DNA from 2 places in the Paraburkholderia sp. 32 genome. Region 1 is predicted to be linked to the other one. Evidence: predicted binding sites of a transcription regulator. Region 1 holds the regulator's gene; the other holds the start of a gene.
The links. The regulator LexA, encoded in region 1, represses DNA repair genes until DNA is damaged. The targets are predictions, from matches to a motif close to ACTGTATNNNNATACAGT.

Region 1 (8,578 bases):
TCGGGAACACCGACGTGAACTGCCGAATCACTTTCGGCAATGCGTAGCGTGCCTGCGTGTGGGTGGTCGCGACGACGAGGTGGCCGCTGTCCTGATCCGCGTACTGACGCGCGACGCGGCGCAGATTCTCCGCATCGAGCAGCATCCGCTCGATCAACTGATGCACGGCCTTGCCCGGTTCGGTGAGCCCGGTCAGACGCTTGCCGCGGCGGATGAAGATGTCGACCCCGAGTTCGTCCTCGAGATCCTTGATCTGCTTCGATACGCCCGACTGCGACGTGTAGAGCACGTTCGCCGCTTCGGTCAGGTTCATGTTCTGCCGCACGGCTTCGCGCACGAAGCGCAATTGCTGGAAATTCATCGTTGTGTCTCCGGTTCCGCCAGAGTTGAGTTATTGGAGCCGCACATGCCAGGCGATCCACGCGGTACGGCTGATACGTTCTCTCCTGTCCACAGCGCCGCACAGCGGCGCCGCCATCTCACTGCGCCGGAAACACCCGCAGCGCGCGCGGCACCGCGGTCACGCCGTCGCCGACCGCGAGTTGCAGATCACGCCACGTTTCGCGATCGAGTTCGGCTTCGAGCAGATTGCCCTCGCGACCGGCGAGCTCGACGCGCACCGAACCGCCGAGCGTCACCACGCGCCGCACGTCGACGACAATGCCCTCGCGATGCCCCGCCGCCTGCGGATACAACTGCAGATCGTGCGGCCGCACATAGGCGAACGCCGGGCCCCTAAAACCCGCCGCGATAGCGACCGGCAGCGCCGCGCCATCGACGACGAAGCCTTGCGCATCGACGCTGCCGTGCAGACGGTTCGCCGCGCCGAGAAACTCGTAGACGAACGGCGTCTGCGGATGGTCGTACACCTCCTGTGGGCTGCCGACCTGCTCGACATGCCCGCGATTGAGCACGACGATGCGGTCCGCCACTTCGAGCGCTTCTTCCTGATCGTGCGTGACGAAGATCGTCGAAATATGCAGATCGTCGTGCAGGCGACGCAACCAGCTGCGCAGTTCCTTGCGCACCTTCGCGTCGAGCGCGCCGAACGGCTCGTCGAGCAACAGCACCTTCGGCTCCACGGCCAACGCACGTGCGAGCGCGATGCGCTGGCGCTGGCCGCCGGACAGCTCCGACGGATAGCGCTGCGCGAGCCAGTCGAGCTGCACGAGCTTCAGCAACTCATGCACCTTCTCACGAATCACCTTCTCGGACGGACGTTCCTTGCGCGGCTTCACGCGCAGCCCGAACGCGACGTTTTCGAACACCGTCATATGCCGGAACAGCGCGTAGTGCTGGAACACGAAACCCACCTCGCGCTCACGCGCGCCGACCGCCGCGACATCCTGGCCTTGCAGCTCGACCCGGCCGCCGTCCGCGTATTCGAGGCCGGCGATCACACGCAGCAACGTCGTCTTGCCGCAACCCGACGGCCCGAGCAGCGCGACGAGTTCGCCCGGCGGAAAGTCGAGCGACACGTTGTCGAGCGCGACGAAATCGCCGAAGCGCTTTTGCAGGTTACGAACGGTGATACCCATTTACAGCTCTCCTTGCTTGAGCGGATGTCGCTGCGACGCAGGCGTGGCGTTGACGAAAAACGAATGCGAAGCGGACTGCGCGCTATTGGCCTGCGAAGCGCCGGACGGCGACACGTGCCCCGCATACGCAGGCACTTCGCGCGCCGCCGACAGTTCCGCCGACATATGACGCCCGGCCAGCAGCTTGAGCCCCAGCGTAACCAGCGCCAGCAGCGCGAGCAGCGAGGCCACGGCGAACGCGGCCGAGAAGTTGTACTCGTTGTAGAGGATTTCGACGTGCAGCGGCATCGTGTCGGTCTGCCCGCGAATATGGCCCGACACGACCGACACCGCGCCGAACTCGCCCATTGCGCGCGCATTGCACAGAATCACGCCGTACAGCAGACCCCACTTGACGTTCGGCAGCGTGACGCGACGGAACGTCTGCCAGCCCGATGCGCCGAGCACGTGCGCGGCTTCTTCCTCGTCGTTGCCCTGCGCCTGCATCAGCGGAATCAGCTCGCGCGCGACGAACGGGAACGTGACGAAGATCGTCGCGAGCACGATGCCCGGCACCGCGAAGATGATCTGCACGTTGTGATCTTCGAGCCACGGGCCGAACCAGCCCTGCGCGCCGAACATCAGCACGTAGATCAGACCGGAGATCACCGGCGACACCGAAAACGGCAGATCGATCAACGTGGTCAGCAGCGCCTTGCCACGGAATTCGAACTTCGCGATACACCACGACGCCGCGAGGCCGAACACGAGGTTCAGCGGCACCGCGATCGCCGCGGTGAGCAGCGTCAGTTTGATCGCCGACAGCGCATCCGGATCGGCGAGCGCTTCGAAGTAAAAACGCAGCCCCTTGTTCAGCGCCTGGTAGAACACCGCGGCGAGCGGCACGACCAGAAACAGCGCGAGAAACAGCAGCGCGAGGCCGATCAGCAGCCAGCGCACGACCGCCGGCTCGCTGACCGGATCGGGGCGACGCGCCACGCTCGCCGGGTGGGTCGGAACGCGGCTCATTGCACACCCCCACCGATAGCGGCGACGCTCGTGGCCACTGGCGCCGATCCCGTCTTGCCGCGGCTCGTGCGCCGCTGCAGATACCACTGCAGCGTGTTGATCGACAGCAGCATCAGGAACGACACGACCAGCATCACGACCGCGAGCGCCGTCGCGCCCGCATAGTCGTATTGCTCGAGCTTCGTGATGATCAGGAGCGACGTGATCTCCGACTTCATCGGCACATTGCCGGCGATGAAGATTACCGAGCCGTATTCGCCGAGCGCGCGCGCAAAGGCGAGCGCGAAGCCGGTCAGCAGTGCCGGCAACACGGCCGGCAGCACGACGCGGCGAAACGTGAGCCAGCGCGACGCGCCGAGACACGCGGCCGCCTCCTCCTGCTCGCGCTCGAACTCCTCGAGCACCGGTTGCACGGTGCGCACGACGAACGGCAGGCCGATGAACGTCAGCGCGACCAGCACGCCCGCCGGCGTGAACGCGATCTTGATGCCGAGCGGCGCGAGGAACTGGCCGATCCAGCCGTTGCCCGCATACACGGCCGCGAGCGAAATGCCCGCCACCGAGGTGGGCAACGCGAATGGCAGATCGACGACCGCATCGACGATACGCTTGAACGGAAACGTGTAGCGCACCAGCACCCACGCGACGAGAAAGCCGAACACCGCGTTGATCAGCGCGCCGCCTAGCGCCGAGAAAAACGTCAGCCGATACGACGCGAGCACACGCGGCGACGTGACCGCGCGCACGAACTGATCCCAGTCGAGCGTCGCGGTTTTCAGAAAGGTCGCCGCCAATGGAATCAGCACCACGAGGCTCAGATAAGCCACCGTGATGCCGAGTGTCAGGCCAAAACCGGGCAATGCGCTCGGCTTGCGGAAGGTCAACGTGGTCATGCTGGATACTCGTTCATGGTTGATGCTCGCGCGGTTGTTCGTTTTGCCGTGCTGCCGTACTGCGGTACTGCCGCACCGCTGGCCACCGGACCCCGGTTAGCCGAAAGCGCGCCCATTGGGCGCGCCCTTTTTCCCTGGCTGTGATTCGGGCGGTGGTTCTTACTGCGGCTGATAAATTGAATCGAACACGCCGCCGTCCGCGAAATGGGTCTTCTGCGCGTTGGTCCAACCGCCGAACGAATCGTCGATCGTGTAGAGCTTCAGCTTCGGAAACTTCGCGGTCAGATCGGCGGGCACCTTGCTGGAACGCGGACGATAGAAATTGCGCGCGGCGATCTCCTGACCTTGCTCGCTATACAGGAAGTTCAGATACGCTTCGGCCAGCTTGCGCGTGCCGTGTTTGTCGACGACCTTGTCGACCACCGCGACCGGCGGCTCGGCCAGAATGCTCACCGACGGCACCACGATCTCGAACCTGTCCGGACCAAACTCCTTCAGCGACAGGAACGCCTCGTTTTCCCACGCGATCAGCACGTCGCCGATACCGCGCTGCACGAAGCTCGTGGTCGCGCCGCGCGCGCCCGAATCGAGCACGCCAGCGTTCCTGTACAGCTTGCCGACGAACTCCCTGGCCTTCTGGTCGTTGCCGCCCGGTTGATGCTCGGCGTACGCCCACGCGGCCAGGTAGTTCCAGCGCGCGCCGCCCGAGGTCTTCGGATTCGGCGTCACGATCGACACGCCCGGTTTCACCAGATCGTCCCAATCCTTGATGTGCTTCGGGTTGCCCTTGCGCACCAGAAACACGATCGTCGACGTGTACGGCGATGCGTTGTCCGGCAGACGCTTTTGCCAGTTCCTGTCGACGAGCCCCTTGTTCGCGAGCGCGTCGATGTCATAGGCGAGCGCAAGCGTCACGACGTCGGCCTGCAGTCCGTCGAGCACCGAGCGAGCCTGCGCGCCCGAGCCGCCGTGCGACTGCCTGAAGGTGACGGCTTCGCCGGTCCTGGCCTTCCATTCCTTGCCGAATACCTGATTGATGTCCTGATACAGCTCGCGCGTCGGATCGTAGGACACGTTCAACAGCGTGGTGTCGGCGTGCGCGACGCCGCTTGCGCCCAACATGCCGAACGCACCCGCCGCGCCCACGGCGAGCGCCGCGATCAATTTTCTGGTTCGAGCCGCAAGCCCCATATGCCGATGGTTCATTTCAATTTTTCTCCGCGTGATGTCCGCTGATGAGCGTCTGGTGTTGTTCTGCGTCGCGGTCACGTGCACATGAGCGCCAACCGGAGGCCAGTCTATCGAAGCGCTTTCATGATTAAAAATAATGTTTCTTCATTTTTTAATGCTTAAAAGTGGTAACGACAGATGCGCCGGCGGTTGGGACGCCGACAACGCCGCCATGTCGCCGACAAACGACGCCCCAGCGCGACTCTTGCGCCGAACTTAAAGTAAAGCTTGAAATGCGCCGAATACTGTATAAAAATACAGTCACCTGTTCATACATACAGTGGCCATGACAAAACTCACCGCACGACAGCAGCAGGTTTTCGATCTGATCCGCCGCGCGATCGAACGCACCGGCTTTCCGCCCACTCGCGCGGAAATTGCCGCCGAACTCGGGTTCAGCTCGGCCAATTCCGCGGAAGAGCATCTGCGCGCGCTGGCGCGCAAGGGCGTGATCGAACTCGCGGCCGGCGCGTCGCGCGGCATCCGTCTGCTGTCCGGGCAGGAGGACGCGCCGTATCAGTTCACCCTGCCGCATGCGGGCCTGATGCAGTTGTCGTTGCCGTTGATCGGCCGGGTCGCGGCGGGTAGCCCGATCCTCGCGCAGGAACATATCTCGCAGCACTACGCGTGTGACCCGGCGCTGTTCTCGAGCAAGCCCGACTACCTGCTGAAGGTGCGCGGCCTGTCGATGCGCGACGCGGGCATTCTCGACGGCGACCTGCTCGCGGTGCAAAAGCGCACCGAAGCGAAGGACGGCCAGATCATCATTGCGCGGCTTGGCGACGACGTGACGGTCAAGCGTCTGAAGCGCCGGCCGAATGGCATCGAACTGATCGCCGAAAACCCCGATTACGACAACATCTTCGTGGAAACCGGCAGCGCCGATTTCGCGCTCGAAGGGATCGCGGTCGGGCTGATCCGCCCCAGCGAGTTCTGATCTTTCGCTGTCGCCAGAACGCTTGCGCCGGTTTGTCCGACCCAAGCCGCATTTACGCCTGCATCTACGCCCGCATCTACGCCGAATCGCCTGGAGAGACTCATGGAACGCCTTGCCCGCCTGTTGCCCTTTCGCCAGTTCGGCCGTCTGCGCCATCTGCGCAAGCTCACGCCCTGCGCGCTAATCGAGGCGCCCGCTGCGCGCACGCCGTCGCTGTTCGACGCGGCTGCCGAAGCTTCCGGTCTACCGTCGTCGTTGCCGGCGTTCGCGCGCGTGTCGCTGAATTCGGCGCTGAACATCGCCGAGCCCGCGCGTCGCGCGCCGGTGCGGGTCTATCATGGACCGTCGCGACTGATCATGGTCGGCACGGTCGACGCCGTATGCCGTATGATCGATCGCTGCATAGCCGACGAAGCCAACGTGCACGGCGCGGTGTTCGAAGCCTGAGCGAATCCTGAGTACGCATGCAACAAGCACTTCGGATGTTCAGAGATTCGCGTGGGATGGGATCGTTCCGACCTCGCCGTGGTCGACGTTAGATCATCACTGACGTGGAGTCCCATTCGATGACAATTCGGAAACGCATACAGGGCAGCGCCACCCGGCCGCTGCTGATCACGCTGATCGTGGTGATCGTGATTGCCGCGCTGGGCTTTATTTATGCGTCACCGTATCTCGCGGTGAACAATCTCAAACGCGCCGCCGATGCGCGCGACGTGCAAACCGTCAATCAGTACGTGGACTTTCCCGCGCTACGCGATAGCTTGAAGCAACAGGTGGGCGCCATGCTGACACGCCGGCTCGAGGCGGATGCCGGCAACAAGATGGCCACGATCGGCGCGGTGATCGGCGTGACGCTGATCGGCCCGCTCGTCGATGCCTATGCGACACCCGACGGCGTCGCGGCGCTGCTGAACGGCATGCCGCCGCGTGGCACGCCGGGCGAGCAACCGTCCGCGCCGCCAGCCGCGGGCGGCGAAGCGCCGGCCGCACCAGCCGCGGGCGACACCACCACGCAGGCGAGCGCACCGCCGCCCGGGCGTCAAAGCACGGCCGGCTATCGCAGTCTCAACGAGTTTGTCATCACGTACCGGCGTGGCGAAGGTAACGCGAATTATTCGGCAATCTTTCGTCGCGAAGGTCTGGTCACGTGGAAACTCGCGGCGATCAATCTGAACGAGTGAGATTGAAGCCTGGCCGGATGGGATGCGTGGCTGGCCATCGGGGCCGGCCACGCGACAGGGTCTACTCACATCTGGGCTAGATGACGGGGCGCGCGAGTTCGCGTCCCTCACTAGCCCATTACGCCGCAGCCGCCTGCTGCTGCTCCTGCGCGGACGAGCACGCCACCAGAATGCTGCACGACACGCGGTCGAGCAGCGGCGTGTTGCCCGCCCCCATCCACCACCGCGACAAACCAGTCCTGCAGCGATGACCCACCACCACGAGGTCGACCTGCAACTCGTTGGCAAGATTGGCGATCTCGTCGATCGGATGACCGAATGCGAAATGCCCTTGCGCGCTCACGCCTCGCTCGGTCAGCCAGTTCACGCCCTCCTGCAGAATCTCGCGGGCCGTTTTTTCGAAGCTGCTGCAGGCGACGTCCGTCAACAGGCCCGCGCTCTGCGCGATGCTCGAACGCATGTCGACGACCGACAGCAGATGCGTTTCCGCCTTCAGTTCCAACGCCAGATCGGCACCGCAACGCAGGGCTTTCCGGCCTTCGCGCGAGCCGTCGTAGCACAACAGGATTTTCTGGTAGCTCGCCATCTGTTTTCTCCATTCGCGCGGAAAGCGCGGTCTGAATCAATCATGGTGCGCCGCAATTCGGCTTGCAAGGGATGGAAAACGCTAAGTGCATACTCGGTGCATGCCGATCCAGTCTGCACAAGCGTTGGGCGACCCGACGCAGCGTTTGCACACGGATGCCGCAATGCAAAACTTCGTTTGCGAACGCTGCGTCGACACACTGCGGACCGGTTGACGTGCCAGTCGTGCCACGGCCAATCAGCGGCGCCAATCGACACCGACGAGCGCATCGCACCCCACGCATGACGCGTTCCCGGACACCCGCTCGCATCAGCGATCCGATACCTGGAGTAAGCGGCTTCGCGTGCGCAATGCGTGCATCGCAGGTATGTTGTGTCTTGCGCGTACGTTGTGTCTTTTTCCGGAGCCTTGCTCGAGCCATGCCCACCGCCCCCATCGAATTCCATCAGGTCAGGAAAAGCTACGGCGAAAAAACGGTCGTCGACGGATTGTCATTTCATGTGAACACCGGCGAATGCTTCGGGCTGCTCGGCCCCAACGGCGCCGGTAAGACCACGACATTGCGCATGCTGCTCGGCATTGCGGCGCCCGACGCCGGCGCGATCCGGCTGTGCGACGAGCCGATCCCGGGCCGCGCGCGCCTCGCGCGCTCGCGCGTCGGCGTGGTGCCGCAGTTCGACAACCTCGATCCCGATTTCACGGTGCGCGAAAATCTGCTCGTATTCGGTCGCTACTTCGGTATGAGCGCCGCGCAGTGTCGCGCGGCGGTGCCGGGTCTGCTCGAATTCGCTCGCCTCGAGAACAAGGCGGACGCGCGCGTGAGCGAACTGTCGGGCGGCATGAAGCGGCGCCTCACGCTCGCGCGCGCGCTGATCAACGATCCCGACGTGCTGATCATGGACGAGCCGACCACCGGTCTCGATCCGCAAGCACGCCATCTGATCTGGGAGCGGCTGCGCTCGCTGCTCGCGCGCGGCAAGACCATTCTGCTGACCACGCACTTCATGGAAGAAGCCGAACGGCTCTGTCATCGCCTGTGCGTGATCGAGGAAGGCCGCAAGATCGCCGAAGGCGCGCCGCGCGAGTTGATCGAGTCCGAAATCGGCTGCGACGTGATCGAGATCTACGGCCCCGATCCGTTTGCGTTGCGCGACGAACTCGCGCCGCTCGCCGAGCGCACCGAGATCAGCGGCGAGACGCTG
Region 2 (8,578 bases), 1.1 Mb from region 1:
TGAGCCGCGAAGTGACGAAGCTCGATCGTCCGGAACTGACGAGCGCGAAGATCATCGTGTCGGGTGGCCGTGGTCTGGGCAATGGCGAGAACTACATGAAGGTGCTGGAACCGCTGGCCGACAAGCTCGGCGCGGCACTGGGCGCATCGCGTGCGGCGGTCGACGCGGGGTTTGTGCCGAACGATTATCAGGTCGGTCAGACCGGCAAGATCGTCGCGCCGCAACTGTACGTCGCGGTCGGCATCTCGGGGGCGATCCAGCACCTCGCCGGCATGAAGGACTCGAAAGTCATCGTCGCGATCAACAAGGACGAAGAAGCGCCGATTTTCAGCGTGGCCGATTACGGCTTGGTTGGCGATCTGTTCACCCTCGTGCCGGAACTCGTGAGCGAACTCGGCTAAGCGCCGCGGCGCCTGAAAGAGGCCGCCGAAAGCAAGCGAAGGGCGCAGGACCGACCAAGTCCCGCGCCCTTTTTTCATATCAAGGGAGGAGAACCGAAATGAGCTATACGGCGCCCATCAAGGACATGCTGTTCGTGATGAAAGAACTGGCCGGACTCGAAGACATCGCGAAGCTGCCCGGCTTCGAGGACGCGAACCTCGACACCGCGCGGGCCGTGCTCGACGAGTCGGCGAAACTATGCGGTGAAGTGCTCGCGCCGCTGAACGTCGACGGCGATCGCAATCCGAGCAGCTGGAAGGATGGCGTGGTCACTGCGACGCCGGGTTTCAGGGAAGCCTTCCGCCAGTTTGCCGAAGGCGGTTGGCAGGGCGTGCAACATCCGCTCGACTACGAAGGCCAGGGCCTGCCGAAGCTGATCGCGACGCCTTGCATCGAAATGCTCAACGCGTCGAACCTCTCTTTTGCACTGTGTCCGTTGCTGACCGACGGCGCCATCGAAGCGCTGCTAACCGCTGGCAGCAAAGCGCAAAAACAGACCTATGTGCCCAAGCTGATTTCCGGCGAATGGACCGGTACGATGAACCTGACCGAGCCGCAGGCCGGCTCCGATCTCGCGCTCGTACGCACGCGCGCCGAGCCGCAGGCCGACGGTTCGTTCAAGCTGTTCGGCACGAAGATTTTCATCACGTGGGGCGAGCACGACATGGCGAAGAACATCGTGCATCTGGTGCTCGCACGTACGCCGAACGCGCCCGATGGCGTGAAAGGCATTTCGCTGTTTCTTGTGCCGAAGTTTCTCGTCAACGAAGACGGCTCGCTCGGTGAGCGCAACGACGTGCATTGCGTGTCGATCGAGCACAAGCTCGGCATCAAGGCGAGCCCGACCGCGGTGCTGCAGTTCGGCGATCACGGCGGCGCGCTGGGTCAGCTGATCGGCGAAGAGAATCGTGGCCTCGAATACATGTTCATCATGATGAACGCCGCCCGTTTCGCGGTCGGCATGCAAGGTGTCGCGATCTCGGATCGCGCATATCAGAAGGCGGTCGCGTATGCGAAAGAGCGCGTGCAGAGCCGTCCCGTGGACGGCTCCGCGAAGCAGTCGGTCGCGATCATCCAGCACCCGGACGTGCGCCGCATGCTGTCGACGATGCGCAGCCTCATCGAGGCGTCGCGCGCGCTCGCCTACGTCGCGGCCTCGCACTGCGATATCGCGCATCGTCATCCGGACGATGCGACGCGCGCGAAGCATCAGGCGATCTACGAATACCTCGTGCCGATCGTGAAGGGCTGGAGCACGGAGCTGTCGATCGACGTGACGAGCCTCGGCGTGCAGGTGCATGGCGGCATGGGCTTCATCGAGGAAACCGGCGCTGCCCAGTACTACCGCGACGCGCGCATTCTACCGATTTACGAAGGCACGACCGCGATCCAGGCCAACGACCTGATCGGTCGCAAGACGCTGCGCGACGGCGGCAAGGTCGCGAAGGAACTGCTCGCTGGCGTCGCCGAAACGGTTGAAGCGCTTGGTGCGCAGCAGGGCGCGGCGTTCGCATCGATGCGCACACAGCTCGCGCAGGGCCAGCGCGCGCTTGGCGCGGTCGTCGATTTCGTCGTCGCCAATGCGAAGGGCGATCCGAATGCGGTGTTCGCGGGCAGCGTGCCCTATCTCGAGCTCGCGGGCATCGTGCTGGGCGGCTGGCAGATGGCGCGTGCGCAGCTTGCCGCGGCGACGAAGCGCGACGAGGACCCAGCGTTTCATGACGCGAAGATCGCGACCGCGCGGTTCTACGCCGAGCACGTGCTGCCGCAGGCGGCGGCGCTCGAAGTGGCGATCGTCAGCGCGAAGGGGGGCGAGGGCGTGCTGGCTTTGTCGGAAGACCAGTTCTGAGCATGCCTCGATGCCGGCCGCGATCGCGGCAGCACATTGAAATGCAAACGGCGCCCCGCGAGGCGCCGTTTGTTTGTCCGGCTGCTGTTTGTTGCGGCCTGCGCCGCCGCCAGGGCCGCGTCAGCGCACGCACTCAAACTCACGCATACGCCGGCCGATGCTCGCCCGCGGTCTCGCCGAGATAGCGATGCACCGACAGATCGTCCGCGCGAATCGCGGGCTGCTTGCCCGACATCAAGTCGGCGAGCAGTTGGCCCGAGCCGCACGACATCGTCCAGCCAAGCGTGCCGTGGCCGGTGTTCAGGAACAGGTTCGGCACCGGCGTGCGGCCGACGATCGGCGTGCCGTCCGGCGTCATCGGCCGCAGACCGCTCCAGAACGTCGCCTTCGACGTGTCGCCGCCGCCCGGGAACAGGTCATTCACAGAAAGCTCGAGCGTCTCGCGGCGCGCCTGGCGCAGCGATTTGTCGAAGCCGACGATCTCGGCCATCCCGCCGACGCGAATCCGGTCGTCGAAGCGCGTGATCGCGATCTTGTAGGTCTCATCGAGCACGGTCGACACCGGCGCGGCAGCCGCGTCGACGATCGGCGCGGTGATCGAATAGCCCTTCAGCGGATAGACCGGAATCTTCACCATGCCATCGAGGAAGCGCGTCGAATACGAGCCGAGCGCGACCACGAACGAATCCGCGCGCACGAGCTCGCCGCCGCACTGCACGCCGGCGATGCGGCCGCCCGCCATCGCGAGCGCGTCGATCGACGTGTTGTAGCGGAACTTGACGCCCAGTTCCTCGGCGAGCGCCGCGAGGCGCGTCGTGAACATCTGGCAGTCGCCGGTTTCGTCGCCGGGCAGGCGCAGGCCGCCGGTGAGCTTGTGCGACACCGCGGCGAGGGCTGGTTCGGCCTTGGCGAGTTCGTCGGCCGTCAGCAGCTCGTATGGCACGTTGGCTTCCTGCAGCACGGCGATGTCTTTCGCGGCGCCGTCGAACTGCTGTTGCGTGCGAAATACCTGCAGCGTGCCGCCGGTGCGGCCTTCGTACTCGATGCCGGTGTCGGCGCGCAACGCCTGCAGGCAGTCGCGGCTGTATTCGGCCAGCCGCACCATACGGCCCTTGTTCACCGCATAGCGCGGCGCCGTGCAGTTCTGCAGCATCTGCCACATCCATTGCAGTTGGAACGCGGTGCCGTCGACGCGAATCGCTAGCGGCGCGTGCTTCTGGAACATCCACTTGACGGCCTTCAGCGGCACGCCCGGGGCGGCCCACGGCGAAGCGTAGCCCGGCGAGATCTGGCCCGCGTTGGCGAAACTGGTTTCGAGCGCCGGGCCGGCTTCGCGATCGATAACGGTCACTTCGTGACCGGCGCGCGCGAGGTAATACGCACTCGTCACGCCGACGACGCCACTGCCCAAAACGACGACTCGCATAGCTGCTCCAGATATCCAAAAATTGAGTGAGGGCAAGGCGCTCGTTGGAAGTTCGATCTGATTCGATTCGACGAGCTGCAATGTGAGGTGAAATGCCGTTTGCCCAGTGTTAACCGCTATACTATTAACTGTGAGACAGGTTTTGTTATTGTATTTTCATCATTTTTAGAAAAAACACCATGCGTACCCAGCGCCAGCCCGTGCGGGCTCTCGACAAGCTCGATCACAAGATCCTGCGGCTCCTGCAGCAGGACGGCCGTATGGCGATGAAGGACCTGGCGGAGCAGGTCGGTCTGTCGGTGACGCCGTGCATCGAGCGCGTCAAGCGGATGGAGCGCGACGGCGTGATCACCGGCTACTACGCCCGCGTGAACCCGGCCGAGCTGGGCGCGGCGCTGCTCGTGTTCGTCGAGATCACGCTCGATCACAAGAGTGGCAACATGTTCGATCTGTTCCGGCGCGAGGTGCAGAAGATCCCCGAGGTGCTCGAGTGCCACCTCGTGTCGGGCGATTTCGACTATCTGATCAAGGCGCGCATCGGCGAAATGGCCGATTACCGCAAGTTGCTCGGCGATATCCTGCTGCAGCTGCCGGGCGCGGTGCAGTCGAAGAGCTATGTGGTGATGGAGGAAATCAAGGAGACGCTGACGATCGCGGTGGGCGAGTAGGTGCCGGTTCACTGACGGGGTTGGACGCGCATCAAGCGACCAACGAAGTGCTCGACAAACGGCGTAAACACTGTATATTTATACAGGTATTTTGCGCCGCTTTCCTTTGGCGCTTCCCGTTTGTGTTTGCTTTGCGTGGCCCGCCGTGGATGACCCCGACACCCCTGACATTCCCGAATTTCCGATCGCGCCGCCGGCGCCTCGCAAGGGGCGCGGCGCGGTCACGAACCTGCAAGGCCGCTACGAAGTCGACCAGCGCGAAGCCGTCCACGACGGCTGGCAGACGGCCGACGAAGAGGGGGAGCCGAAGGTCCTGCGCACGCAGGTGTTCGAGGAGCGCGCAAAAACCATCCTCACACGCAATGCGTCGCCGGACATTCCGTTCAATGTGTCGCTGAATCCTTACCGGGGCTGCGAACACGGCTGCATCTATTGCTTCGCGCGGCCCACGCACAGCTACCTGGGCTTGTCGCCCGGGCTCGATTTCGAAAGCCGCATCTACGCGAAGATCAACGCGCCCGAGCTGCTCGAGCGGGAACTGTCGAAGAAGTCCTATGTACCCGAGCCGATCGCGCTCGGCGTCGCCACCGATGCATGGCAGCCGGCCGAACGTGACTTGCGTCTTACGCGTCGTGTGATCGAGGTGCTCAGCGAGCGCAACCACCCGTTCGCGGCGATCACCAAATCATCGCTGATCGAGCGCGACGTCGACCTGCTTGCGCCGATGGCCGGGCGCGGGCAATTCATGGCGGCGATCACTATCACCACGCTGGACGCCGACATCGCGCGCACGCTCGAACCGCGCGCGGCCACGCCGTCGCGCCGGCTGCGCACGATCCGTACGCTCAGCGAGGCGGGCATTCCGGTCGGCGTCAGCATCGCGCCGGTGATCCCGTTCGTCACCGAACCGGATATGGAGCGCGTGCTCGAAGCATGCGCCGAAGCGGGCGCCAGCAATGCGAGCTATATCGTGCTGCGGCTGCCGTGGGAGGTCGCGCCGCTGTTCAAGGATTGGCTGGGCGCACATTTCCCGGATCGGGCCGAGCGCGTGATGAGCCGTGTGCGCGACATGCGAGGCGGCAAGGATTACGATTCTTCGTTCTCGACCCGCATGAAGGGAGAGGGCTTATGGGCGGATCTGCTCAGGCAGCGCTTTCACAAGGCCGTGCGCCGGTTAGGGTTGAACGGGCGCGACCGCGGCATTCTCGACATGTCGCATTTCCGCCGGATCGAGCCGCCGCGCGCCGAACAGGTGAGCGCACCGGCGCGCGACAATCCGCAACTGAGGCTTTTCTAGCGCGCAGGAACGTCTGCGGGTCCCGCCACGGGGGCATTACTGCGAAATCGCTTTGGCCGCTTCGACCTGACTTTCGAAGTAGGTCTGGAACGCGAGCGCGAGACCGGTCATCAGCAGAAACGCACCGATCAGCAGCGAAAAGATCACGACGAAAATGACCGTCCAGCCGGAGCGGCTTTTGCGTTGCGTGTGGGTGTTGAATTGCGCATCCCATTTCTGATCAGGACGCAGCCCGTAGACGAGCGCCGCCAGAAACGCGGCAAACAGCGAAACCGCGCCGATCGGCGCGAGCACCCAGCCCAGGATCGACGCGCGCTCGGTCGCGACCAGCAGCATCACGCCGGGAATGCCGATCAGCGTGCCGAGTAGATGCGCCCAGCCGTAGATGTCTCGGGTGCCATACAGATAGAAGCGGTGGGCGCCGAGGCTGCCGAACAGGAACGCCAACGCGGCGGTGAGCGTCTTGGATCTGAAGCGCGGGGAAGTCGAGGCAGCGGTGGGCATGAACGCGTGGGCAGAGTGACGGGCGGTCGAAAGGAGCGGCGCGCCGCGGGGGGCGCGGACCGACGCGCATTCTACGCCTGCGGCGCGCGGGTGGTCACGTGGAGGACGATCGCCCAGGCTGAAAGCGGGGTGGCGAGATGCGCCGGACCTGGCTCAGGGTGAGTTCAGCCGGGCATGCGTGCATCCGCGCGTTACGGCGCTGAATACGTGATGCGATAGATTGCGCCGGCGGTATCGTCGCTGATCAGTAGCGAACCGTCTGGCAGCGGCAACACGTCGGCGGGGCGGCCCCAGACCGATTCGCCGGGTTGCAGCCAGCCTTCGGCAAAGACCTGCTGGCGTGCGTGGCTGCCGTCAGGGTCGGTGATCACGCGCACGACGCGGTAGCCGACCTTCTTGCTGCGGTTCCACGAGCCGTGCTCGGCGATGAAGATGTTGTTGCGGTAGTCGGCTGGAAACATCGGGCCGTCGTAGAAGCGCATGCCAAGCGCCGCCACGTGCGCGCCAAGCTTGACCACTGGCGGCGTGAATTCGCTGCACGGATGATCCTTGCCGAACTCGGGGTCGGGCGTGTCGCCGCCGTGACAGTACGGAAAGCCGAAGTTCATGCCGACATGCGGCGCGCGGTTGAGCTTGTCGCTCGGAATATCGTCGCCGAGCAGGTCGCGACCGTTGTCGGTGAACCACAGTTCGTGGGTGACCGGATGCCACGCGAAGCCGACCGAATTGCGGATGCCGCGCGCGACGACCTCGTAGTGGCTGCCGTCCGGGTTCATGCGGCCAATCATCGCAAAGCGGTCCGGATCTCTCTGGCAAATGTTGCACGGCGCGCCTTGCGGCACGTACAGCTTGCCATCCGGGCCGAACGCGATGAATTTCCAGCCGTGATGCGTGTCCGTCGGCAGCTTGTCGGTGACAACGACCGGTTTCGGCGGATCGTTCAGATGCGAGTCGATCGCATCGAAGCGCACGATTTTCGACACGGCCGACACATACAGCGCGCCGTCGCGCCACGCGACGCCGGCGGGCATCTGCAGCCCGGACGCGATCACGTGGTGACCCGTCACGCGGCCGTTCCGCAGCTCGAGCGCATACACATGGCCATCGTCGCTGCCCACGTAGAGAATGCCCTTGGGCGACAACGTCATCGCGCGCGCGCTCGGCACCTCGTCCGACAACACTTCGATGTGAAAGCCCGGCGGCAGCTTGATTTTCTCGATGGGCAGCGCGGCGATTGCCGTCAACGCCTGCGCGGCGATAACCGCGGCCGCTACCGCACGTAGAATCCGGCTGCACGAGGTGCGCGAAAGTCCAGCAAAGCGTACGAAAAAGGCACAAAAGGCGAACGGAAACGGGAGTTTCGGCTGGCGTTGCACAGGCGCTCCTTCAGGTAATTCGGGCGTTCGAGCGGGTTCTCGCACCTCTTGTAGAAGGTGGGTGCAGCCCGGTTCCGCAGTTTATCCCGGTAAGTGTTTGTTATGGCGTCGGTTTCCCGCTATAATCGCGTGTTTCAGTCGTTCCGAACCCCGGTTTTCAAGGATTCTAGTATGGTCATCATCCGCTTGGCTCGCGGCGGCTCCAAGAAGCGCCCGTTCTACAACATCGTCGCCACCGACTCGCGCAGCCGTCGTGACGGCCGCTTCATCGAGCGCGTCGGTTTCTACAACCCGGTCGCTACGAAGGGCGAGTCCCTGCGTATTGCTCAGGATCGCCTGACGTACTGGCAAGGTGTTGGCGCGCAACTGTCGCCGACCGTCGAACGTCTCGTGAAGGAAGCGCAAAAGGCGCAGCCGGCTGCTTGATATGGCGGCCCGCAGGCGTATCGTCGTCGGTTCGGCCGGCGGCTCGCGCAACTCGCGTGAGCAGTCCGATGCGCAATTTGTTTTACTGAAGCAGACGCCAAAGCAGGCTGCGAAGTTGTTGTCGAGGTTATTCGATGTCTGAGCGTGATTCCGGCAGTTCTGGTAGCGTCAAGGCAGCTTCGCGCGCAAAGGCGTCTGGTCAGGCGTCGTTCGGTGCATTCGTCCGCAAGCCGGTCGAACGAACCGACGGCAAGGCGAAAGAGGCGCAAGCCAATGCCGCGAACGCCGATTTCGAAGCTGCAGAAATGCGCATCGAAACGGCGGCAAGCTGGCCGGCCGATGCGGTCGAAGTCGGCGCAATCGTCGACGCCTATGGTCTCAAAGGCTGGGTCAAGGTAGCCGCGCATGCGGATGCCGGGCAAGGCGGCGACGTCTTGCTGAGCGCGAAACGCTGGTGGCTGGTGAAAGGCCAGGAGCGCAAATCGGCGCCGTCCTTGCAGGCCAAAACACATAGCGACAGCGTGGTCGCCCGTCTGGGTGGCGTCGCTGACCGCGATACGGCGTTGGCTTTGCGCGGTTCCCGCGTATACA

Region 2: the regulator LexA is predicted to act here: its motif matches at 4,454-4,471, upstream of OKW26_RS29090 (PA0069 family radical SAM protein).

Annotation. Positions count from the first base shown of each region.
Region 1 is NZ_JBNDKD010000003.1:272,825-281,402, reverse strand. Features, by position in the region: gene OKW26_RS24045 (CysB family HTH-type transcriptional regulator) at 1-361, opposite strand, end outside; gene OKW26_RS24040 (sulfate/molybdate ABC transporter ATP-binding protein) at 480-1,538, opposite strand; gene cysW (sulfate ABC transporter permease subunit CysW) at 1,539-2,546, opposite strand; gene cysT (sulfate ABC transporter permease subunit CysT) at 2,543-3,439, opposite strand; gene OKW26_RS24025 (sulfate ABC transporter substrate-binding protein) at 3,599-4,645, opposite strand; gene lexA (transcriptional repressor LexA) at 4,956-5,606, shown strand; gene OKW26_RS24015 (hypothetical protein) at 5,709-6,053, shown strand; gene OKW26_RS24010 (DUF2939 domain-containing protein) at 6,173-6,790, shown strand; gene OKW26_RS24005 (universal stress protein) at 6,909-7,376, opposite strand; gene nodI (nodulation factor ABC transporter ATP-binding protein NodI) at 7,796-8,578, shown strand, end outside.
Region 2 is NZ_JBNDKD010000003.1:1,398,187-1,406,764, reverse strand. Features, by position in the region: gene OKW26_RS29110 (electron transfer flavoprotein subunit alpha/FixB family protein) at 1-401, shown strand, start outside; gene OKW26_RS29105 (acyl-CoA dehydrogenase) at 500-2,290, shown strand; partial or broken gene OKW26_RS29100 (D-amino acid dehydrogenase) at 2,430-3,842, opposite strand; gene OKW26_RS29095 (Lrp/AsnC ligand binding domain-containing protein) at 3,896-4,384, shown strand; gene OKW26_RS29090 (PA0069 family radical SAM protein) at 4,530-5,681, shown strand; gene OKW26_RS29085 (NINE protein) at 5,718-6,185, opposite strand; gene OKW26_RS29080 (PQQ-dependent sugar dehydrogenase) at 6,377-7,471, opposite strand; gene rpsP (30S ribosomal protein S16) at 7,733-7,987, shown strand; gene rimM (ribosome maturation factor RimM) at 8,122-8,578, shown strand, end outside.